3 regions of the Psychrobacter sp. Ps1 genome follow, and region 3 is predicted to be linked to each of the others. Evidence: predicted binding sites of a transcription regulator. Region 3 holds the regulator's gene; each other region holds the start of a gene.

What was found. The regulator PhoB, encoded in region 3, activates phosphate uptake and scavenging genes when phosphate is short. The targets are predictions, from matches to a motif close to TGTCATNAANCTGTCATAA.
Region 1: a site for PhoB is predicted at 4,761-4,779, ahead of I3249_RS13115 (DNA translocase FtsK). Genes of this name have one in related genera too.
Region 2: a site for PhoB is predicted at 4,428-4,446, ahead of I3249_RS02940 (porin). Genes of this name have one in related genera too.

What each region holds. Positions count from the first base shown of each region.
Region 1 is NZ_JADQAN010000007.1:26-8,515, reverse strand. It holds gene I3249_RS04925 (amidase) at 1-25, opposite strand, end outside; gene I3249_RS04920 (IS630 family transposase) at 230-796, opposite strand; gene I3249_RS04915 (IS630 transposase-related protein) at 723-1,019, opposite strand; gene I3249_RS13115 (DNA translocase FtsK) at 1,329-4,709, opposite strand; gene trxB (thioredoxin-disulfide reductase) at 5,258-6,280, shown strand; gene aat (leucyl/phenylalanyl-tRNA--protein transferase) at 6,281-7,087, shown strand; gene I3249_RS04895 (MerR family transcriptional regulator) at 7,117-7,551, shown strand; gene rimI (ribosomal protein S18-alanine N-acetyltransferase) at 7,818-8,312, opposite strand.
Region 2 is NZ_JADQAN010000004.1:96,978-105,467, reverse strand. It holds gene I3249_RS02955 (heavy-metal-associated domain-containing protein) at 39-296, opposite strand; gene kdsA (3-deoxy-8-phosphooctulonate synthase) at 324-1,199, opposite strand; gene I3249_RS02945 (CTP synthase) at 1,416-3,050, opposite strand; gene I3249_RS02940 (porin) at 3,247-4,290, opposite strand; gene I3249_RS02935 (malate synthase G) at 4,900-7,098, opposite strand; gene I3249_RS02930 (tRNA-(ms[2]io[6]A)-hydroxylase) at 7,655-8,452, shown strand.
Region 3 is NZ_JADQAN010000018.1:53,048-61,537, reverse strand. It holds gene I3249_RS10090 (TIGR00730 family Rossman fold protein) at 1-182, opposite strand, end outside; gene I3249_RS10085 (alpha/beta fold hydrolase) at 606-1,451, shown strand; gene I3249_RS10080 (DUF3820 family protein) at 1,500-2,222, opposite strand; gene I3249_RS10075 (M23 family metallopeptidase) at 2,420-3,010, shown strand; gene phoR (phosphate regulon sensor histidine kinase PhoR) at 3,118-4,209, opposite strand; gene phoB (phosphate regulon transcriptional regulator PhoB) at 4,268-4,972, opposite strand; gene dtd (D-aminoacyl-tRNA deacylase) at 5,085-5,537, opposite strand; gene asd (archaetidylserine decarboxylase) at 5,651-6,484, shown strand; gene I3249_RS10050 (HD domain-containing protein) at 6,582-7,211, opposite strand; gene I3249_RS10045 (isochorismatase family protein) at 7,449-8,024, opposite strand; gene fadA (acetyl-CoA C-acyltransferase FadA) at 8,310-8,490, opposite strand, start outside.

The DNA.
Region 1 (8,490 bases), on a different contig from region 3:
CATACTGAGTATATTCTTTAAACATAACTAACCTTCCTTGGAGAGTAACTGTCGTAAATTTTGGAGTGATTGCTTTTTAAAATGGATATATATTTACCACTAGATATTAAGTTTTTATCAAAAACTTATAAAATAACCAAATGTCAAAAATGCTAGCAAACATGAGATAAAGATAGCTCCATTTTTTACTAAATGGAACTTTAATGGGAATAACACAGCATAGTTATAGTTAAGTCTTTATAAAATCGATACAGCCCATATCATGAAACAGTTTAGGTAGATTATTCTCCATCCATCCTTGGCGTAGAAACTTAGCCTGTGCCCATTTTTTCTCGATAGGGTTTAGATCAGGGCTGTACGGCGGCAGCCATAAAATACGATGACCATGTCTATTAAGTAGCTTTTGAATACGCTTACTCTTATGAAATCGAGCATTATCCATGACAATCACGCATTTAGTTTTAAGACTTGGAATAAGTGTGAACTTGCACCAGTCGTAGAATATGCTGCTGTTAATATTGTGTTCAAAGTAATCAAGCGCAAATAGCATTTTTTCATAGAGAGCTCCGATGACATTCGTACGTCTCGAAGCTTGCCAGTTGTAGCTATCGATACAGGGTTTACCAATCGGTGCATAGCCATGAGAACGAATGGTTTCAGCCTCAAAGCCGCTTTCATCCATATAGACAATGGGATAGCCTTGTTGTTTAAAGATATCAAGCTTACTGTGGTATATCGCTCTTTTGATCGGACACGCTTTTGGATGCTCTAAGGTCTTTTTTTTGACTGATACCAAGGCGCTTTAGGGCATGATAAATGCCTGTTTTACTACAGTTTAGACGACGTGCTCGCTCATACTGGTAATCATCAGGATATTCTTTGACATCATTAAGTAGCACGTCATCTGGTATTTTATAAGGTTTAGTTTGCCTTGTTGTTTTACTATGAACACGTCTCTTCCAGTTTTGTATGGTGGTTGGGCTGAGATTGTAGAACTCAGCTGCCCCGGCAAAGGTCATACCGTCATCTATACTTTTAAGAACTTGTCTACGAAAATCTAGTGAGTAAGTCATGGTCTTTATGACAACAATTAGGTTTGATTATTAGTTTATAACACTTTTAAGTGGGCTTGGCTATAGATCTCTTAATATTTATACACTGCACCGTACAGCACTTCTAATAAGTGAAGCTCGATACTTGTTTTAATATAAAGTATATCAGTTTAATAAACAGCTAGAAGAGTACATACATATCGTCATCTTAATTTAAAGCAAAAAAACGAGCCATTGTCATGACTCGCTTTTTCGTTATCAGCTTAAGAATTAATCCTACATTAATAGTTCACGTTTGCCACTTTTGCCCATCGAGCTGACCAATCCAGCTTCTTCCATAGAGTCGACAATACGCGCAGCACGGTTGTAGCCGATGCTGAATTTACGCTGAATGCTTGAAGCAGAAACTTTACGTGTTTCCATGATAAAGGCCACGGCATCATTATATAAATCATCATCTTCACCAGAGGCATTGGCTGTACTACCACCGCCTGGGCTAGATAATTCAAAGTTGCCTGCCATATTATCAATATAGTCAGGGGCGCCGCGCTCACGCCACGCATCACAGACACGGTTAACTTCTTCGTCACTGACATAAGCACCATGTACACGATCCGGCTCAATCTGCCCTGGTCCCAAGAACAACATATCACCGTTACCTAGCATATCCTCAGCACCGCCACTATCTAGAATCGTACGTGAATCGACTTTTGAGTTGACTCGTAGGGCTGCACGCACTGGGATGTTGGCTTTAATCAGACCCGTAATGACATCGACGGACGGACGCTGAGTCGCTAGCATTAAATGAATACCGGCAGCGCGCGATTTTTGCGCCAAACGTGTGATGAGCTCTTCGGCTTGTTTACCAACTTGCATAATCATATCGGCAAACTCATCCGCGACAATGACAATCATAGGTAGTGTTTTTAGCTTAGGTGCTTGGCTAATACTTACGCTGTCATTTGGACGCCATAGAGGGTCGAGCATTGGATTGCCTGATTTCTCCGCCGCGATGACTTTCTTATTAAACTCATTGAGCTTACGAACCTTTAGCAAACTCATCAACTGATAGCGACGTTCCATCTCGGCCACACACCATGACAAGCTACTAGCCGCTTCCGTCATATCGGTGACTACTGGCGTTAGCAAATGCGGAATATCATTGTAATTGGCAAGCTCTAACTGCTTTGGATCAATCAAGATAAGACGCAGCTCATTGGGCGTATATTTGAGTAGCATCGATAACAGCATCGAGTTGACCAATACTGATTTACCAGAGCCTGTGGTACCAGCGACCAGCATATGCGGCGCACGTGCAAGGTCAGTAATGATTGGGTTACCACCGATGTCTTTACCCATCGCCATGCTAATCTGCGCTTTAGGGTCTTTGAACGTTTCGGTATTGAGCAGTTCAATCAAGCGTACCATTTCACGTTTCTTGTTAGGCACTTCGATACCGATGTAGGGTTTGCCCGGAATCACTTCTACCACACGCAAAGAAGCCATCGATAGTGAGCGCGCTAAATCACGCGAGATACCTGTGACTTTACTAGCCTTCACACCAGCAGCCAACTCTACTTCGAAACGGGTGACGACAGGGCCAGGGATAGCATTAACCACAGAGGCCTTTACATTGAATTCTTGTAGCTTAATTTCTAGCAATTCAGACAGCTTTTCAAGCTCAGCCACAGTATAGCTAGGCTTGCGATCAGGATCGGGCTTATCCAATATAGAGACTTCTGGAATGGGCGTTAGACTGCTGCGATAAGCTGCCGTTTGCATCGAGCGCGACTTTTGACTGAAGGCTGCGTCATCACTAATATGCGGCATGACCGGTACATTGGTGTCGTCATCACTATCGTCATCTGGCATCATATCAGTGATATGGTTGCTGCTATCGCCCTCTGGGACAGCAAAACTAACAGATGGTTGCACAGGCGCTTTCTGATCAGGCTGTACATTTGAGACTGGGCTAGTCACTTCCACCGTTGGCGTTGCTTTTGGATTGGCAGGAGGCGTGTTGGTTGGTGTCATATCTGACACATCTGACACATCTGACACATCTGACAATGCAGTCTCAGTCTCTACTGTTACCAGAGCAACTTCAGGCTCAGAGACTATTGATGCATTGTTAGTCTGTGGCAACTCTACAGGCGTATCAGACAGCTGATTGGCTGAATCCTGTACAAAACTAATAGGCTCTTCTACGATAGGTTCTAGAGTCTTCTCTTGTACTATTGGCTCAGCTGCGACAGTTTCCTGAACAGGCTTAGAGTCTTCAGATTTTTCTACAATAGACTCTGTATGTTCTGATATATCAGCATGCTCTGCCAACCATGCTTCTGCTAATTTATCTACTTCTGCAATCTCATGTGTCGTAGAGATTTTAGGCTCAGCAGGTTCAACGACTGGTTGACTGGCCAAATCACTGTGCACTGACTCATCAACTGATGGCTGAGCTAGTGATTCTTTATCATGTATATCTAATTGAGCACCTGCCTCCGTCACTGTAGTTGCTATAGTGGCAGGTACTGCTTTCTCTAACGATGCTGTGGTACTAGTACCCGTTGGGGAATAGTTAGGTACAGGCATAGCCGAGCTGTCCATGCCACTAGCACTGTAAGCCATTTGCTCACTTGCAAGTAAGTCATCGACCGTATTGGCATCATTCCATGCAAAGCTTGGCTCAACTTTGCGAGCAATAGGTGCAGTCAAGTTTGAAACTAATGGCTGGACTGTATGGTTGGCTGTATTATCAGTAGCAGCGTTAAGCGTTTCTGTGCCGGTATTTGCCTGCTCACCTTTTGAGCTATTAGGTGTCGCCGCTGCTTTTGCTGCGATGACAGAGGCCTTGACACTATCTGCCAATCCTGATGTTGCCAAAAAGTCTGACAATACACTACCGAAACGTCCGCTACTACTGACGTCTTGAGTACCGCTATTATTTTTTGCGGACTGCAACTCCAGTGGCAGCTGCTCATGTTCTACTTTTTTATCTACCGGTTCATCTAAGTTCTGGGTATCAGCTTGTAGTTCAGTGCTCGGTTCAGTAGCGTCGATAGCATCCTGACTTTTTACACCTGAACCAAGCCACGACAGCGCACGAACCTTTTGATATATCGTCATCCAATGGATATTAAAGGCAAACGTAGCAGTAATCACAACGAATACTGCTAAGAAAACCACACTCCCCCACTGCGATAGCAGCTGTGCCAAACGCGCCTGTAACTCTAGCCCGATGATACCACCAGCGACACCTTCGAGGCCGATTGCGTCAGGGTTTGTGACTTGCTGAACTAAAGAGACCAATTGTGCAAATAATGCGCTAGCACTTAATAGCAAAAACACATAAGCGACCAATCGCATGAGCCAAAACGTTGGCTTGTTTTCCCACCAAATCAAGATAGATTCATAAACCACAAATGCCAAAAACCACCAAGCACCAAACCCAAAAAAGCTATAAAGCAAATCGGACAACCATGCGCCTGCCTCGCCGCCCATGTTATTAATCGTGGTCATATCACTACTAATGTGCGACCAGCTAGGATCGTTGCCTGTATAAGTCATCAAAATGACAAACAGATAAACGGCCAGTATTAACCCAAGGAGGGTAAATATTCCCTTTTTTAAATACTCAATAAGCGGTGCTGATATCACGTAAGATCTGCCTTGTTATTAATACTAAATGGTCGCCAATGCATGACTAAGCCTAATCATGCTGACATAAAGTGTTGACATAAATGTACCGAGCGAAGTGTCTGTTTGGCATGTGCCGATCATAGAACCTTGAAACAACCGTTATCGCTTGGCTCCTACTACACTTGGCATAACTTCTTATAATAACAAATACATAGGTACAGTGGCGACAGTCTTATCAAGAAAGCGTGTAAGAAAGTAAATCAATAGACACTTTGCGTAAGAAAACAGTTGGTTAGCGAAACACGAGTGGCAAAATATGGCTAACTGTATTGCCTAAATTCTATAAAATACACATAATTTTTCGCACTTATATTCCAAAGCTATTTATTCTTTGATTCTAATGATACCTGTGTTTGTTTTAGCAAACTTGCACTTTGTGCGCTGTGCCCTTATGTTATTATCACACAGCAATTAGAAGAAGCATATTCGTAGTCATTTTTGATATTCGTCTTTTATTATATTTATAACTTACATTTTTAATTCGTATATTTAGCAAGGAACAACTCATGGCAACTGACACTACTGCTCCACGTCACGAAAAGCTCATTATTTTAGGCTCAGGCCCTGCTGGCTACTCTGCAGCAGTTTATGCAGCACGCGCTAACCTTAAGCCAGTTATGGTTACTGGTATGGAAGTCGGTGGACAATTAACTACCACTACCGAAGTCGACAACTGGCCAGGCGATGCGCATGATTTGACAGGTCCTGCATTAATGGAACGGATGAAAGCGCATGCTGAGCGTTTCGGTACTGAATTGGTCTACGATCATATCAACGAAGTAAACCTAAACGAGCGTCCTTTTCAATTGACAGGTAACAACGGTAGCTATACTTGTGATGCGCTCATTATCTCAACTGGTGCCTCTGCACAGTACTTGGGACTAGAATCAGAGACTAAGTTCAGAGGGCTTGGTGTATCAGCCTGTGCCACTTGTGATGGTTTCTTCTATAAAAACCAAAAAGTTGCGGTGATTGGTGGTGGTAATACAGCGGTTGAGGAAGCTTTGTACTTATCTAATATTGCGTCTGAAGTGACCTTAGTGCATCGCCGTGACAGCCTACGCTCTGAAAAAATTCTGCAAGACAAGCTATTTGAAAAAGCTAAAAATGGTAATGTCAAAATCGAATGGAACCATCAAGTAAAAGAAGTGGTCGGTGATGATATGGGCGTCAATGGCGTCGTCATCGAATCGATGATTGATGGCAGCACCAAACAATTAGATACAATGGGTATGTTTGTCGCTATTGGTCATAAGCCAAACACTGACTTGTTCAAAGGTCAATTAGACATGAAGGATGGCTACCTGATCGTTAATAGTGGCTTGAATGGTAATGCCACTCAGACCAGTATCGAAGGTGTGTTTGCCGCAGGTGACGTAGCCGATCACGTCTACCGTCAAGCCATCACTTCTGCTGGTACAGGCTGTATGGCTGCGCTGGATGCTGAAAAGTACTTGGATGCACTGGGCGAAACCGTCGCTCGTGATCACACTTACGATTCAACCTTAACTGCAGATAAAGAAGCCTAAATGGGCAACTTTATTCAACAGCACGATAAACACATCACGCCTGAGAGTTTAAAAAGTCTTGGGCGTTATGACTTTCCTGATCCCATTTCTATCGATCCTGATGGCATTGGCATCGTCGCTATGGGCGGTGATCTGGCACCCGAAACGCTGATATCAGCCTATGCTCAAGGGCTGTTTCCTTGGTTTAACGAAGATGAGCCTATTGCTTGGTGGTGTCCCGAGCCGCGTTGTGTGATCATCCCATCTGCCTATCAACCGAGTAAGTCTCTACGTAAGCAAGCAAATCGCGAACGTTGGCAAGTGACGCTTAATCAAGCTTTTGACGATGTCATACATGCCTGTAGCTTACCGCGCAGTGATGGCCTTAATGACAATCAGCCTGAAGGCGAGCATACTTGGATTCATGATGAGATGATTGAAGCTTATACCAAATTGCATGCGCAAGGCTTTGCTCATAGCATTGAAGTTTGGGACGAAGCAGGTCAACTGATTGGCGGATTATACGGGTTAAAAATAAACGGCATCTATTTTGGTGAGTCAATGTTTCATCGAGCGTCTAATGCGTCAAAGCTAGCGTTTTGGGGTCTGATGCGCTTATGTGAACAAAGTGATGTCGCACTCGTCGACTGTCAGTTACCGAACGATCATTTGATGAGCTTGGGTGCGACTACTTTACCGCGTACTGATTTTTTAACTCAGTTAGACAACATGACAGGCAGCCAGTCTGTACCATGGCAAAAGCACTCTCATAAATCGTTAGCCGTATCGCTACTGGATAGCGAGTCGCCGTGGCAACTAGAGCTATGATTATCATAGCGAAAAAATAAGAGGTTATTATGGCACTTGATACATCGTTTCTATTGATTGGAGAGCTAGCAGCAAAGGCCAATACGACCAAAGATACGGTTCGCCATTACGAGCAATTAGGCCTGCTAAAATCTCGCAAGCGTCAGGCAGGCTCACGTTTATATACCGAATTTCATCCAGAGTGTATCGAACGCATAGAGCTGATCAAAAGTGCGCAAGCTATTGGCTTCACCCTTACTGAAATCAAAAACAGCTTAAATGATTATTATGATGGTCACTTGGATATTGATTCGCAGCTCATACTCACTCAGCAAAAATTAGAACAAGTCAAAAAACAACAAGCCAATATCAGCATAATGGTGGAGCTACTGAGCGAACGCTTGGATATTTTAGGTCGAATGAAAGCAGATAGTGATTATCAGCTTGATGTAGAAGTCTGTAAAAAGAAAATTCCTTTGCAATAAAGTTTAAATCTTAGTTAATTCTGCTTTTATATCGTAGCTGTTGTAGCCACCTTTATCATAATCGTTTATTTTTTATTAGGGCGTGTCCTCATTTTAAAAATGGTGATAAAAATGAGATAAATTGCCGTCAAACGAGGAAAGTAGTGCAGATAATATCGAGATATTGACCAACTATTTGACGATGTTTGGCAAAATTTAGCTATTTTTAGCCCATTTAGAGGACACTCGTTTGAATTGAGGACACGCCCTAAGCTTTACTCACTTCATTAAATATAATTATGCTGCATGATTAATGCATCGACTGCTGGTTTATGTGGCATTTTATAATAGTCTTTGCGTCTATGAATGACGCTAAACGCTTGTTGCTCGTATAACGATATCGCCGCTGCATTATCGGCACGTACTTCTAACAAAAGACTCTCTACTTGATTGAGCTGTAATAGCTTATGCAGCCTATTCAGTACCTGCGAAGCAATGCCTTGTCGTTGGTGCTCTGGATCAGTTCCGATACGCAACACCTCTGCTTGCTCAAAAGTCGTTTGATATAAACAATAGCCAACTATCTCACGATGAGAGACGCTCTCTTCTTTGGCTTGATCGTAAGCAATTAGTAAACTAATACTGTCCTGCTCAAGCAACTCAACCAATGTTTTCTGATTCCAAGCATCATCTGGTTGCACCGTCGCTTCTATATTAGCGACAGTTTGAATGACGTATTCGAGTTCTACTGCATTCGTTGGTAATACTTCTATCGCAAACATGACGTTCCTTTTACACGATTATGATTAAGCTGTTTTTATTATTACATTATACTTAGATGATACGTGTAGAGCTTGCCACACGCTTATTCATGTAGCCCCGTACTTATACAATCAATATTTCTCAATAAAAAAAGGCCACCCTAGATAGGATGGCCTTTTTTATGACTAATTCATAAGC
Region 2 (8,490 bases), on a different contig from region 3:
TAGCTCATCGACAAGTTTATAACAATAGTTATTTGTGATTATGAATCGTTATGGTGCGGGTTCTGTGGTGAATCAATCGGAAATGGCTGAGTCACATAGTCCACCATGCTAATCGCTGCTGTTAAGGCATGGATACTAGTATCTGTATCCTCATAGCTTACCGTTGCAACATTATGCTTAGGATCCAAATTAATAGCCGTCACGCCTGAGATGTTTTTAAGAGCGGTCATCACACTATCTAAGCCTTCTGCATCATCGATATTTTCGATGCTTACTTGCGCCATTTGAATTGCCATTGTATAGCCCTCTTATTACGTACCGTATCAATGAGTATCCAATACTTCAAAACCTTTGACCAAATCATCAATTTGCTTAAGCTGACGTAAGAAAGGCTCTAGTTGGCTCATACGCAGCGCACATGGACCATCACATTTTGCAGTTTCTGGGTTTGGATGCGCTTCTAAAAATAACCCTGCCAATCCTGTAGCCATACCTGCACGGGCAAGCGTTGTAATCTGCTCACGACGTCCACCAGCGCTATCACTACGTGCACCTGGCTGCTGTAAGCTATGCGTCACGTCAAAGAATACCGGTATATCCATCTGCTTCATAGTATCAAAACCAAGCATATCCACGACCAAATTATTATAGCCAAAAGCACTACCACGCTCACAAAGTATCAATTTATCATTACCACCCTCTAGGCACTTATTAACGATATGACGCATCTCGTGAGGGGCCAAAAACTGCGCCTTTTTGATATTAATAATGGCATCTGTTTTTGCCATCGCATGCACTAAATCTGTCTGACGCGACAAAAATGCAGGTAACTGAATAATATCAGCCACTTCAGCAACTGGTGCTGCTTGATGTGGCTCATGCACATCAGTGATAATCGGTACTTGGAACTTTTCTTTGATCTGACCTAACCAATCGATACCTTGCTCTAAACCAGGCCCACGATACGAATGCAGACTTGAACGATTGGCTTTATCAAAGCTCGCTTTAAAAACATAGCCGATACCCAAGCGCTTGCAAATATCAACATACTGCTCAGCAATCTCAAATGCCAATTCTTTAGACTCTAAAACATTCATACCACCGAACAATACAAAAGGCTGGTCGTTACCAATGTTGATCGTATCGTTGTTAGGAGTGTTGATCGTGATATGTGATTGTGCGGTCAATAATTTGTCCATGAAGCCATTACCTCTTATTTTGTTATTAATATGTCTGTCCTATATTGTAACCGATAGGCTGATTAAAAAAAGTATGCAAGCGTAATTAGACGTCATTAGTAAAGATGATTGCTGATTAATAACAACAAACAGCCTGAATTAAACAAAAAAAAAGACCAATCCGAAGATCAGTCTTTTTTATAATAAACGCTTTCAATATAGATTACATTTTGAGAGCTATTTTGCTTCGTTGTGGTTCTTAGCCGCTTTTACAAAGCTATTAAACAATGGGTGACCACCACGTGGTGAGCTAGTAAATTCAGGATGGAACTGCACAGCGACAAACCATGGATGCTCAGAAATCTCAACTGACTCTACCAAATGCTGCTTGGCAGAATAACCAGAGATGGTCATACCTGCTTGCTCTAACGGCTCGATATAACGATTATTCATCTCATAGCGATGGCGATGACGCTCAGTGATATTGCTCGCACCGTAAATTTGGCTTAGCTTACTACCAGAAACTAACTCTGCTTGCTGTGCGCCTAGGCGCATCGTGCCACCAAGGTCTGAATCATCACTACGAATCTGCAGCTCGCCGCGCTCATCTAACCATTCAGTGATCAGACCAATGATAGGCTCAGCTGTCTTACGATCAAACTCAGAAGAGTTAGCGTTAATGTTAAGTACGTTACGCGCATACTCAATCACAGCCAACTGCATACCAAGGCAAATGCCTAGATACGGAACGTTGTTTTCACGAGCATAAGTGATGGCTTTTATCTTGCCCATCGTACCGCGCTCACCGAAACCGCCTGGTACTAATATAGCATCAGCATCGTTTAGCTGCGTAAGCAAAGTATCATCATCTTCTAGACGTTCAGCATCGATGTAGTCAATCTTCACATCTACTTTATGCGTGATACCTGCGTGTAGCAATGCTTCGTTAATAGACTTATAAGCATCTGGAAGCTCGACATATTTGCCGACCATCGCAACAGTCACTGTTCCTTCTGGATTCAACTGAGCTTCAACAACTTTATCCCAATCGCTCAAATCAGCTTCAGGCACATCAAGACCGAAACGCTCACAGATTAAATCATCAAGATCTTGCTCGTGTAATGTGCGCGGGATTTGATAAATACTTTGTGCATCTTCACACATGATTACCGCACGCTCTTCAACGTTGGTAAATAGCGCAATCTTACGACGGTTGTCTTGAGAGATGTGATGATCAGAGCGACAGATTAAGATATCAGGCTGTAGGCCAATAGAGCGTAGCTCTTTTACTGAATGCTGCGTTGGCTTGGTTTTGGTCTCACCAGCACTAGCAATATACGGTACTAAAGTAAGATGCATTAGCATGGCTCTATTACGGCCAAGCTCTACTTGCATCTGACGTACGGCTTCCATAAACGGAAGTGATTCGATATCACCAACGGTACCGCCAATTTCGATAATAGCAATATCATAGCCCTCGCCGCTAGCAAGAATCTTGCTTTTGATCTCATCCGTAATATGCGGAATAACCTGTACCGTACCGCCAAGGTATTCACCGCGACGTTCTTTATTTAAAACATTTTGATAAATACGGCCACTGGTAAAATTATTACTCTTACTCATTTTTGAGTGACGCAAGAAGCGCTCGTAATAACCCAGATCTAAATCGGTCTCTGCGCCATCTTCAGTGACGAATACTTCACCATGCTGAAACGGGCTCATCGTACCTGGATCAACGTTAATATACGGATCCATTTTGGTCATCGTGACAGTCACGCCACGTGCTTCTAAGACCGCTGCAAGAGAAGCTGCGGTGATACCTTTTCCTAGTGAGGACACTACCCCACCGGTCACGAATATAAACTTGGTCATAGTACTCTGTCGGTAATTGGTAAAGAAGGATTTTACTAAAAATACGCCATAAAATATAGGGCAAAAATGCAAACTGTCTGAAACTCTTATGTTTTCGCGCTGGAAGCAAACATTTTTCTGTTATTAAAATCCTACACAACAAAAAACTCACCCCGAAGGATGAGTCTTTGGTAAATAACTTATAAGACTATCTGATTTAGAATTTATATTCTAAACCGCCACCGGCTGCGAACAAATCATAGTCTTCACCAACAGCATTTTCAGCTGAGTTTTGACCGACATAAGCGTGAGCGATCATGTTGCTTTTGAATTGATACTCACCACCAACAACGATCTGATCTGAATCAAAGTTGTCAAAGCCTAATACGTCAGAAGTATTGTTGTACTGAACATAAACAGCGGCTGGCTTAGCGAAGTTATTCAAGCCCATTTTCGCACTAACAACAAAGCCTTTTTCTTTCTCGTCACCTAGACCAGAAGTAGAATCGAAATCAGCAACTTGATATAGAGCGCCAAGTACTACAGGAGCTGCCATGTACTTGCCTAGATCAACAGTAGCCGTACCACGAATAAGATCACCATCTAGGTTAACATCGTTGTCATAAGCGGCACCAAACGTAATACCAGTACCAGCATCATACATTGCTGCTGCTGCAAAACCTGCATCGCTGCTAGTAGAGTCATTTAACGATTCGTCAGCTTTATACATAAGTGCAACATCTAATGGTAGATTATTGTACTTAGGTGCTTGCCAAACAAGAGAGTTATTACGGCGACCACTATCAGTCATGTTGATGCCGCTTTCTTCTGAATCAAGCTGATTCGAACCTAAATTATCCCAAAAACCACTGCCAGAAGTGATCACGTTATTTACGTAATCAAGTACTGAGGTGTTACGACCAAAACGGAACTCACCGTAGCTATCATTCTTGAACCCTAGATAAGTATCACGGCTCTTGAATGCGATATTGTTATCATCACCTGCGTTACCATCAACATTGATACCTACTTCATACTGATAGATCACGTCAGTATTGGCAGTAATTGCTTCCGAACCTTTAAAGCCAAGACGTGACGAGTATGAGTTGATCTGTACCGCATCTTCATCGGTGTTGCTTAACTCGTTGTCTAGATTAACATAATCCACACCGACGAATGCTTTACCATAAACAGTAGGTGCTGCATTGGCTGCTGATACAGATAGGGCTGCGATTGCTGTAGCTAAAAGTAGTTTTTTCATGGGGTATCTCCACTTTACAATTGTAGTAATGAGCAAGCTATTATTAGCTGGCGCCCATAATGGTATCGTCACAAATCCTCAAAGATATAATGTGTAACTGGCTACCGAGATTAGTCAGAAACAAGTGTGGCGAAGTTCTATTACAGTAAGATGAAAAAAACCATGATTTACATAACTGGGATTAAAAAAGTAACTGCCATGTAATCTTTAGTTTTCATCCTTCCATTGCGTAACATCCGTTACCAAACTCATACTTCGAGTACAAGCATAACAACTTTGACATAATTTGCAACATATTTTTTTGCCTTTTCGATACATCTATTATCAAATAATAGACCCTTCATTTTATTTGAACGATTGTGAAAAAACTTCCGCTTACTCAATTAGATACGAATAATATTGGTTAATATGATTACTAATATTCTTAAATTTTTATAATAAACATCGAATAATAGTCCAAAATAAAGCGCTATTTACTAAAAATAAATAGCGCTAATTAAGAAGTTAATAATCTATTTGAGCAAATTTATCAGTTACAAACGAGCAAGACTGACTGGCATACTTGCTCATCAAGTATGCTCAAATGCCTGTCATATTTAGTCTATTGTTCTAAGCGTTTGCTTTAAGATCCAAACGTGCTTGATGCAACAATGGCTCAGTATAACCACTAGGCTGCTCACGTCCTTTAAAGACTAAATCACAGGCGGCTTTGAATGCATAAGAGCTATCGAAGTTATCTGCCATTGATTGATAGTCATCATCGCCTGCATTTTGCTCATCGACGACCTTGGCCATGCGTTTCATCGTATCCATCACTTGCTGCTCACTAACCACGCCATGATGCAACCAGTTAGCAATATGTTGGCTTGAGATACGCAAAGTAGCACGATCTTCCATGAGACCGACATCATTGATATCAGGCACCTTGGAGCAACCAACGCCTTGATTTACCCAGCGTACGACATAACCCAAGATACCTTGAGCATTGTTTTCAAGCTCTTGCTGCTTTTCTTCGTCAGTCCAGTCGGTATTTTTTGCTAATGGGATGGTCAAGATGTCGTCCAAGCTAGCACGCTCGCGTGATTTTAGCGTGTCTTGTACATCAGCTACGCTCACTTGATGATAGTGTATGCTATGCAAGGTAGCGCCCGTTGGTGATGGTACCCACGCAGTGCTAGCACCAGACTTAGGATGAGCAGCCTTAGTATCCATCATCTCTTTCATTTCATCAGGCTTGGCCCACATACCCTTACCGATTTGCGCGCGACCTTGTAGGCCTGTCTCTAGACCGATATCGACGTTCCACTGCTCGTAAGCAGGCTGCCATGCTTGCGATTTCATCTCGCCTTTTGGTACAAATGGACCTGCATTCATGCTGGTATGCATCTCATCACCAGTACGATCTAAGAAACCTGTGTTAATAAAGATAACGCGCTCTTTAGCTTGGCGGATTGCTTCTTTTAAGTTCACCGTCATACGGCGCTCTTCGTCCATGATGCCGATTTTAAGCGTATTGCGCTCTAGACCTAATAGATCCTCTGATGCATTAAATAAGTCATTGGCCATTTTAACTTCTTCAGGGCCATGCATTTTTGGCTTCACGATATACATTGAGCCTTGACGCGAGTTTGATAGCTCGTTTTTGCCTTTAATATCATTAAGTGATAATAGTGGCGTGATTAAGCCATCCATTAAGCCTTCAAATATCTGCTCTTGACCATCGCCTAGATCGACTAAGATGGCAGGGTTCTGCATTAAGTGACCGACGTTACGAATTAATAATAGCGAACGACCTGGCAAGATCAGCTTGCCACCATCTGGTGTGTTATATTCACGATCTGGGTTTTGCTTACGCGTACGCGTTTTGCCACCCTTCTCAAAGGTTTCTTGTAGGTCGCTATTCATCAAGCCAAGCCAGTTATGATAGACTTCGACTTTTTCTTCTGCATCTACAGCAGCGACTGAATCTTCACAATCCTGAATGGCTGTCATGGCCGATTCAAGCAGTACATCCTTGATATTTGCTGGATCGTCTTTACCCACTGGATGATTACTGTCGATTTGAATCTCAGCATGCAAGCCGTTGTTCTTTAACAGTACACCTGTAGGAGCTTCAGCGTCGCCGACAAAGCCGACAAATTTAGCCGTATCTTTTAGCGCGGTACTGTTATCACCTTGTACGACCTCTAGCTTGCCATCGACTACTTTAAAACCAGTCACATCATTATAAGAGCCTGATGCTAGTGTGAAGTGCTCATCTAAAAATGCTTTGGCGTAAGCGACAACAGCGGCGCCGCGAGTAGGATTATAGCTACCACCCGCTTCTTGGCCATTGTCACTACTGATAACATCGGTGCCATACAACGCATCGTATAAACTACCCCATCGTGCGTTGGTCGCATTAAGCGCATAACGAGCGTTACGAACTGGTACGACTAGCTGCGGCCCTGCGATGTGTGCGATTTCGTCATCGACGTTTTTGGTATCAACCGTAAACGCTTCGCCTTCAGGTAGCAAATAGCCAATCTCTTGCAGGAATGTCTTGTAAGCTGGATAGTCTATTTCGCCATCTTTTGCAGGATTATCTAGATGCCATTGGTCAATTTGCGCTTGAATCTTGTCACGAGTCGCAAGTAACGCTTTATTGCGCGGGGTAAATTCTTTAATAACCTTTTCGAAACCTGACCAATAATCGTCTGAATCCACACCGACTTTCGGTAGTACTTCGTTTTCAATAAAGTCATATAACTGCTGATCGATGGCAAGACTGCCTTTTTGAATACGATTGGTGTTAGAAGACTGGCTCATATTGTTATCCTTATCTGTTCGTGAGGGGTACTAATACTGAGTTGTGACAGTAACTGTTTAAGAGTTTTTAATCTTGTGAGGTTTAAACGTTCATATCTCATTCGTTGTGGAATCTTTGATTCTCTAATTTTTCTAAGAAGATATATCTACAAATTTGATGTTCTAGTAAAAGGCAATCTATTGATATTAGACTTACTCTTTACTAATAGTGAATCATAAAAATAAGACGAAATGCTTAAAGAGCAAAATCTCATCCTACTATCAAATAATAAAATTAACAAGGAAACACCATTCACTAAGTAAATACTTAGGCTGTTTAATAATGATAATGTATAAGCAGCCTACTCTAGGAGCTATAATCATCATCTGGGAAATAGATGCAGCAACATTAATATAAACAGTAAGTAATCATTAATACCTTGAATTATGCTTAACCGTTATCTATTAATAAATACCTATTAATGACTGTCAGTTATTTAGCATCGTATCTAGGTCAGACTAACGATATAATTACTGGTATCACCATTCATAAATAAAGCTTCCTTAGACTATGACTATGACTATCAATCAACAAGACCTCACGACATTACAATCAACAGCAAATACTATAGATAACGATAATATCGAGAAAAAATCTGTCGAAGAAAATGTCTCTCAAACTGTAAATAGTAGTGCTGAATCAGATCTAATCGAAGAAGAGCTGCCTGAAGAAGATAGTGTCGATATTACGCATCTGCGCACTCCTATAAAGGTAGACTTATCTCCTGTTTACAACTTCTTAGGAGCGCAAACCACGCAAGCTTGGGTAAACGCTGCGATTGAAAATCTACCTATGATCATTCAAGACCATGCCAACTGCGAAAAAAAGGCCGCTGGCACTGCCATGAATTTGATATTTCGTTATGAGTTCTCGTATGACTTGCAACGTAAACTCGCACAGCTAATACGTGAAGAGATGCTGCACTACGAGCAAGTACTGGGTATCATGAATGAGCGCGGTCAGGAATGGAAATACCTAAGTGCTGGGCGCTATGCTAAGGGGATGTTGAAGCACAAACGCACTTACGAGCCAGCAGCGATGGTTGATGTATTGATAATTGGGGCATTTATTGAGGCACGCTCTTGTGAGCGTTTTGCAGCATTGGCCGAAGTCATCGACGATGAGCGTTTAGCGAAGTATTATCGTTATCTACTCAAGTCAGAGAGCCGTCATTTTGAAGATTATCTTGCACTCGCTCAATCATTATCAGATGAGAATATCGATGAGCGAGTTGCTTTCTTTAAGGAAGTAGAGGCTGAATTAATAAGTAGCCCAGATGCTGAGCTACGTTTTCATAGTGGTACACCTGCTTAAAACCCACGCCTTACCTAAATATGTCTACCTATATAATG
Region 3 (8,490 bases):
GCTAAGGCACTGCCAAGCTCACGCGCCGCCTGTTCATACACGTCACCATTGCCCAAGCGTGAACCGCAATACACAGCCACGAGCGGCATTGATAGGGCAGACTTGTCGACTGCTTTTTCAATATTTGTAATGTCTTTGCTTGTGATTACGTCATAAGTATCATCGTTGATTTTCATTTGCATATAGCTTCCTTAATTACCTGTCAGTTTTTATTGAGTGCTTGTTATTAGTGAAGGCTGCATACCGACACCTATCATTTATATTGTCATGCACATGATTCATAAGACAAACTCAGCCAAGCTATACAAAACTTGTAAGTCATATTTGAGCAACTGTCTTGCCAGCATTTATCTTAACATAAGCAATGCTACCACATAGTCACAACGATTTATCACTACGCAACGACTACACTTTTAAGATGCGCATTTATTGTTCATCATAGTTCGATATTCATTATCTACTAATAAAAATACTAAGGTATACCCATGGATAATCACAACACCTCTCCTACTGCCGAGCTATCAAGCTCTGTGGTTAATAGCAATCTCACTAGTAAAAGCAATACGAATGACGCGAGCAATATTGATACTTACTCATTAAGCATCATGACCGATCGCAACCAAGCATTGGCAGCCACTGTCTATCGTCCTAAAGATGCGACAAAAAAAGCAATCATGATGGCACCTGCCACAGGTATTAAGCGTCACTTTTATCATAATTTTGCGACCTATCTAGCAGAAAGCGGCTTTGGGGTGCTGACCTTTGATAACGAAGGAATCGGTGAGTCCCTATCGACCGATCTGGCAAAATGTAGCGCTTCCTTGATCAGTTGGGGTCGCCATGACATGCCAGCTGTACTTGATGCCTTACAAGATGAGTTTCCTGATGCGTCTTATCATCTTATCGGTCATAGCGCAGGTGGTCAGCTCATTGGCTTGATGCCCAACTATCAGGCGATTGGCTCAGTGTTCAATGTCGCTTGCTCGTCAGGACGTATCAAAAATATGGGCATGCCCTATAAGCTCAAAGCCATGGGCTTTATGGATGCGTTTATTCCATTCACTAATTTAACACTAGGCTATACCCCGTCAGACAAAATCGGTATGGGTGAGCCACTGCCACGCGGTGTGGCTCGTCAATGGCGTGAATGGTGCAATGGTGCGGGCTATATCAAAACCGCATTTGGCAAAAGCATACACACGCATTTCTATGATGAGCTTAGCATGCCGGCATTGTGGCTTGGCTTTAGCGATGATGATATCGCCAACAGTGAAAACATGGACGATATGATAAGGGTATTTACAAAAATGCCCGTAGAAAAGCGATTCTTAGACCCTGAGGATTTTGGACTAAATCATATCGGTCATATGCGCTATTTCAGTAGTAAGACCAATATAAAAGCACCGCAGTTATGGCAGATGGCGGTGACATGGTTGCACGAACAGCCATAAGCTTATTGTCATGTAGCCCCTTATATATTAGCTACGTAACAACTCAGATTACTTTTCTGCGTTTTCTGCTTCATCTAGTTTTAAGCGTTTAGTCAATGCCGAATACAGCGACGGCTGCATGTTATGAATATTGCCTATCATCCATTTAACATAGCTGATGGGCACATCTTTGATCGGCTTGCCTTTATGCTTACCAAACGGCATCTTGCTCACAGGGGTCGCCTTATTGGAAATAGCATGTGCCGCTGCAAAATCTGTCGGCGCAATCTCTAGACGCTCGCAGCATGCTTGATACAGCAAATAGCACATTCGAGCATCGCCAAGCGCATCATGAGCGGCAATCGTCATTGCACTCGCCTCACCCTTACCCAATAACTGCTCGATACATTTAGACTGACCGTAAGCACGCCATTCTGGAAAGGCGGCCCGCGCAAGTCTCACCGTACAAATTAGCTTAGCAGAAGGACTGCCAATCACTCGCCAATCAAAACGTACGTTATGACCAATCAAGTACTCTGGTAACTCAAACTGCTCCAACTCAAATCGCTCCAGTCCAGCCACATCATCATCAGTAATACCATGCACCTTTATGACAATAGGTGAAATAGATCGACCACTGTTAAAGTATTTCATCCACTCGAAACCAGTTGCTACATTGATAGTAGCAACTTGGATAGGTCTGGGATCACTGCCCTGATCTGTTTCGGTATCGATAACCAGCGCTGTTTCGCGCGTGGCAGAAATATCAGCAGGTTTAAAAGCATCATTCATAAAGTATTAACCATCAGTAGCAACTGTCTATGCTCAGCAGAAATGTTAAGTAGATAAAACTGTATTTACTGTCTATATCCTTAACCATAAGAATATCTATGGGGGTAAAAACGATAGATAACAATGCGATACATACGTTATCAGACGAAGCTTTTATAATAAAATCTCAAATGACATAAAACATATATGAGACATCAATGCTAGCAGATGGAAACAACCAGCCTCCCAGACCTTCTTTTTTTAGTCGTTTAATAAGCCTATTGATTAAGGCTATCATATTGCTAGCACTGTTATTTGTCTTTGATAAGCTACTACCCAGTATCAGTCAACAGACGCAGTCATTTGTGGTTGCCAAATGGCAGCAATTAAGTCTATTGCAACAAGAACTGCCGACCGAAAACAGCTTACCCAGTCCACTACCAGAACGAAACCTGACAGACACTTGGGGTGCAGCACGTAGTCAAGGCCGCTCCCACGAAGGCATCGACATCTTTGCGCCGCGCAATACTCCCGTACAGTCGACCACGCAAGGCGTAGTAAGCAAGGTTGGTGAGAACACATTGGGTGGACGCGTGGTTGTGGTGGTAGGGCCTGGTGGCGCAGGACATTACTACGCTCATCTAGAAGACTATGCTGACATCTCTCCCAATGATTGGGTCAATCAGGGCGACGTAATCGGTTATGTGGGTGATAGCGGTAATGCAAAAGGAACACCGACACATGTACACTATGGTATCTATATTAATGGCAGTGCGGTCAACCCTTATCCGCTTTTGCAAAAGGATTAACGGATACAGAAAAGTATATCGTTGTCCCGAGCTGAAGTAGTCCTAAGTTTGCATTAATCACAAAACTGAAGCCGAAAAACCAACGCTAATACAGACTAGAAATCGTATTAATTGGCTGTGACGGATCTGACGTAGTTTGAAGGAAATACCACACTAAATGTCGATCCTTCCCCTTCTACTGAATCGATTTGCAATTGTGCTTCGTGCTGGTGTAATACGTGCTTTACAATCGCTAATCCCAACCCCGTACCACCTGTCGCACGACTGCGACCTTTGTCGATACGATAGAAACGTTCTGTCAAACGGGCGATATGCTCTGACGCAATACCGATCCCATCATCTTCGACCGCGAAACGGCAGCCATCAGACGTCCTTGTCCAGCTTATAGTGATATTGCCACCTTTTGGTGTATATTTGATGGCATTGATTACTAGATTGGATAGCGCACTATTTAAGTACATCTCTGACCCGTAGAGCCCATCATACGTATCTATATGCAAATGAATGATGTGTTTGTACGCTTGGTTGTACGCTTGGGCATCGTCGTAGATATTGGTTAGTAGCTTAGTCATATCTATGTAATGCAGCTCGTGTGACTCTTCGATTTCAATCTTAGACAATAGCAGCAAGTCGTTCACGATTCTGTTCATACGGGCAGTTTGCTGCGTCATAAGCTCAAAACCGCGACGCCATTGCGGCGGCATATCTGGCTGATCGGAGAAATTTTCTAGGTAGCCCATCATCACAGTCAATGGTGTTCTAAGCTCATGCGAGACATTCGCCACAAAATCCTGACGCATTTGCTCTAAGTGCCGCAGGCGAGTCACGTCATATACAAACAGCAATTTTTCATCCCCAAAAGGGGTCAGTTCGCACTTCAAGTAGCGACTAGGATCTCGCCACGATTCTATATGGACGCCATCGTTAGGTATCGTTGTACCTTCATAATACTGGCGGAACTCAGGTACAGTAATAAAGTCAAAGATGTTCTGACCTTTGTCCTCTGGCTGTAGCAGCAATAAGTCTTGTGCCGCCTGATTCCACCATTCTAGACCGTCATTATTATTGAGCAAAATCACTGCATCGCGCAAGGCTCGTAATGCACTGCCGATTTTTTTGAGTTGCTCCGCTGTACTTTGAGTAGATATTTGCTCTAATAGAGCTGATTGCTCACTTTGTGCTGGCGCTATCTTGTCCATCTCTTATCCTTACCACTATCCGCGGCCTTTATATCGCTGCGGCATTATTTGTACAAGATTAACTTGGCTCAATCAGGCTAGAAAATCGGTAGCCTGTTCCACGTACCGTCTGTATCAATGTATCACAGTCATAAGGTCGCAGTAATTTACGTAGACGTTTGATATGCACATCGATGGTTCGGTCTTCGATATATACATTGCCGCCCCATACCTGATCGAGCAGCTGCGTTCGTGTATAGGCGCGCTCAGGGTGACTCATAAAAAATGCCAATAGGCGATACTCTGTGGGCCCAACATCAACGATTTTACCTGCAGCTGTCACGCGCTGACTCTTGGTATCTAGACTTAACTGTCCAATTTCGATAGGTTTGTCGCTACTCATCGCGCTACTGCGGCGTAGTACGGCTTTGATTCTAGAAATCAGCTCACGAGTCGAAAAAGGCTTGGTCATATAATCATCTGCGCCTGCATCTAGACCATGCACCTTACTGTCTTCTTCACTTTTTGCCGTTAGCATAATGACTGGTATTTCAGAGAGTAGCTCGTCGTTTTTTAGCATACGACAAAAATCCACACCACTCTTGTCACCCGGCAACATCCAATCTAACAGTATCAGTGACGGTCTATGATCGACCACTTGCTGATGCGCCTCTGACACATCTGCCGCTTGCAAGCTATCAAACCCAGCCATCTCTAGCGTCATGACAACCATTTCACGAATCGCAGGCTCATCTTCCACAATCAAAATTTGCTCATTATACATAGGACATTCTCGGTGTTAGCGGACAAAATCTAGCATGTAAAAAGGCGATATATACTCACCAGTCTCTACCTATTAAACGGATTAATTATGACAGCTTGATGACACTCTAAAATCAGATTTCTAGTAAAAAATTAAGCGGCCCATCATTAACGCTCGACACTTGCATATCCGCACCAAACTGACCAGTTGCCACATTTGGATACTTAGTTTTGGCATAATCGACCAGTTGTTCAAATAGCGCTTGCGCCGCAGCAGGTGCCATCGCACCACCAAAGTCTGGTCGGCGACCTTTGTCTGTTTTTGCCATCAAGGTAAATTGTGAAACTAATAATAGCCCACCACCGACCTGCTGAACGTTTTTATCCAGTTTACCAAATTTGGCAGGATCTTCGTCATTTTCAAAAATGCGATAGGTCAATATTTTGTCAATCATACGCTGGGCAGCGGCGAAATCGTCTTCGTGCCCTAAGCCAATATATGCCAATACCCCATGCTCAATCTCACCAATACACTGTTGATCGACGACCACACTAGCGTGCTTCACCCGTTGTATGAGTGCTTTCATTTACTAATTCCTTAACAGATTATGGCCATACAATAATATGCTGTCCATGATAAAATACCGTCATTAACTTAACTATTATTTCTTACATTACACCTTATTTTGGTAGCCTTATTATGAATGTATTTACCACCTTACAACAGCTTGTACCGCAGCAAAAGCTCAGTAAAGTCGCTGGACGTTTGGCCGCCAGTCGCCACCCTTATGTCAAACGTACCTTTATCCGTAGCTTTGCCAAAGCTTATAATATCAGCTTAGACGAGTACGAACGCCAAAGCCTTAACGCTTATGAGAGTTTTAATGACTTTTTCACTCGTGAGTTAAAAGAAGATGCTCGTACCATCGACGCTACTGCAAACGGTATCGTGAGCCCTGCGGACGGTATTATCTCTCAGCTAGGACAAATCGAAGACCATAAACTACTACAAGCCAAAGGTCGTCACTATGATGTCGGCCAACTACTTGCTGATAGTGAAGATGGCAGTTATTTCGCTGATGGTAGTTTTGCAACTATCTACTTAGCACCTAGTAATTATCACCGTGTGCATATGCCGTTTACTGGCACATTGACCAAGACTCGCTATGTACCTGGTACACTGTTTTCGGTCAACAATACTACGGCGGCTAACGTGCCAGACTTGTTTGCGCGTAATGAACGTCTGGTCTGTATGTTTGATACCAAGTATGGCAAAGCAGCTGTTGTGATGGTTGGTGCTATGATCGTCGCTGGTATTGAAACCGTCGCCACTGGCAAAATTACCCGCACGGATGATATACAGGAAGCGGATCACGATATGCAGTTTGCAGCAGGCGAAGAGCTCGGACGCTTCTATCTAGGCTCAACGGCTATCGTAGTATTACCAAAAGCAGCAAAGGCTGACTGGCTAGATGGTATGCAAGCCAATAGCGTCGTGCAAATGGGTCAATTGCTAGGAATGGCAAACGCTTAATAACATGCTTGTATAAAAGCACTGAAAATATCAGCCCAGTTAAGCGTGAATCATAATGCTTAACTGGGCTTTTTTTATGCCTGTTACTTATGCAGACTTACGCGTCAATTAACCAGCCTTGCTGAGTTGCGTATTCAATATTATGTGAGAGCCAATCATGGATAGGAGGAAAGCTGTCTTCGATAAATGCATGCGCACCCGCCACCTGCGAGCGCGTAACGCCAAGCTCAACCCACGTTTTACCGTTGGTATTTAGATTGAGTAAAAACGGCAATAAGCGATCAACGACTCTGAGCAACTGACTCTCTTTGCTGCTTCCTGTTTCTTGCGCTTCCCAAACCTCACTCAAATCACTAATGCCATTGCCTCGCTCACGTTGCAGTCTGGCAATGCCGGCACGCTCTTCGACGTGTGCATCAGTACGCGTATCAGCATATAAAAAAGTATCGCCAGCATCAATCTCACCTAAATCATGAACCAACGCCATCTTCAGCAATTTTTCATGATTGACGTCTAGTGCAAATAATTCAGCAATTGACCAACAGGCCATTGCTAGATGCCAAGAATGTTCGGCAGAGTTTTCTTTGCGAGTGGTCTGTGTCACATAGCTGCGGCGATTAACGCGTTTGAGCGCATCTAACTCTAATAAGAAATGAGTGACATCGTCGATGTCGATATGTGAAGTAGATTCGGAATGAGTGACTGATATAGAGCTGGCTTGCGACATTGATTTTCTCTGGTTTTCTCTAGTTATTGGTTTAATGCTTATAAGTTCTAGCTATTTTAAGTTTCATTGCTCAAGATATTATAGTTAGTTTGGTATCAAACAATGGTTAAAAGACTATTACCGTTATCAAAAAAATAGCGCTTATTTTACCAAGCGCTATCTATTATAAATTAGAAAATAAATGGTCAAATTGAATCCCTATTTATCCAAGCCTTTAAGCAACTAAAGCTTAACCACCTACTTAATCAAATTAATAATGGTTTTAAACGCAGGATCTTCGCTGCTACGGCATAGCTCAAATAAGATTGATTCTACAGTACTGATCACCCCCCCTGCACGGCGAATACGGCGAATTGCTTGCTTTTTGTCATAAGGAAAACGAGAACCCACTGCATCCCCAATAATGACAGGCTGCATACCATTATCCAATAAATCCAGTGCCGTCTGCATAATACAGACATGAGCTTCAGCACCAAAAAGCAGTACAGTACTACGGTTCTGCTGCGCTAGATGGTGCCATGAATCATTATTATCGCAGGCACTAAAGGTGACCTTTTCAAAGCTCTTGGCATTGTCTCCTTCGAGTACGTCGCGCAGCTCTGGCAAGGTATCGCCCAATCCTTTTTTATATTGTTCATTGAGCATAATTGGAATATTGAGCGCTTGCAGCCCTTTAATCAAGGTAACGGTTTTTTTGACGATATTTTCGTGATCATAGATATGCGGCGTTAAGCGCTCTTGCACATCGACAATCATCGCTTGGGTATTCTCACGAGCGATTCGATAGGTGCGATCATTAATCATAGTAGACATAGTACACTCCTTGTACGGCTGACAGTTGCAACTAAAAACTATTTTAGAATTATCATAAACAGTGCCATGGTTCATCTTTCTCTTATTTAGTCATAGTTTCATGAATGCGTCAATGGAGATAATTTTTAATCGCCGTAATACTGTGTTTTTCGACTCTGTGATCTATTAGCTTACCAACTATTAATTTGACCCATAAAAAAACCTCTAGCCGTTATGACTAGAGGTTTTTCGTTAGCGAGTAGCTACTTATTAAGTGTTCAAATAATCTTGTTTATGTAAATGAGATTAAACACGCTCAATAATAGTAGCGATACCTTGGCCAAGACCAATACACATTGTCGCTAGACCGATTTCAGTATCTGACTGCTCCATCGCGTTTAGCAATGTCACTGTGATACGAGCACCTGAACATCCTAGTGGATGACCTAGAGCAATGGCACCACCGTTGATGTTAACGATGTCTTGC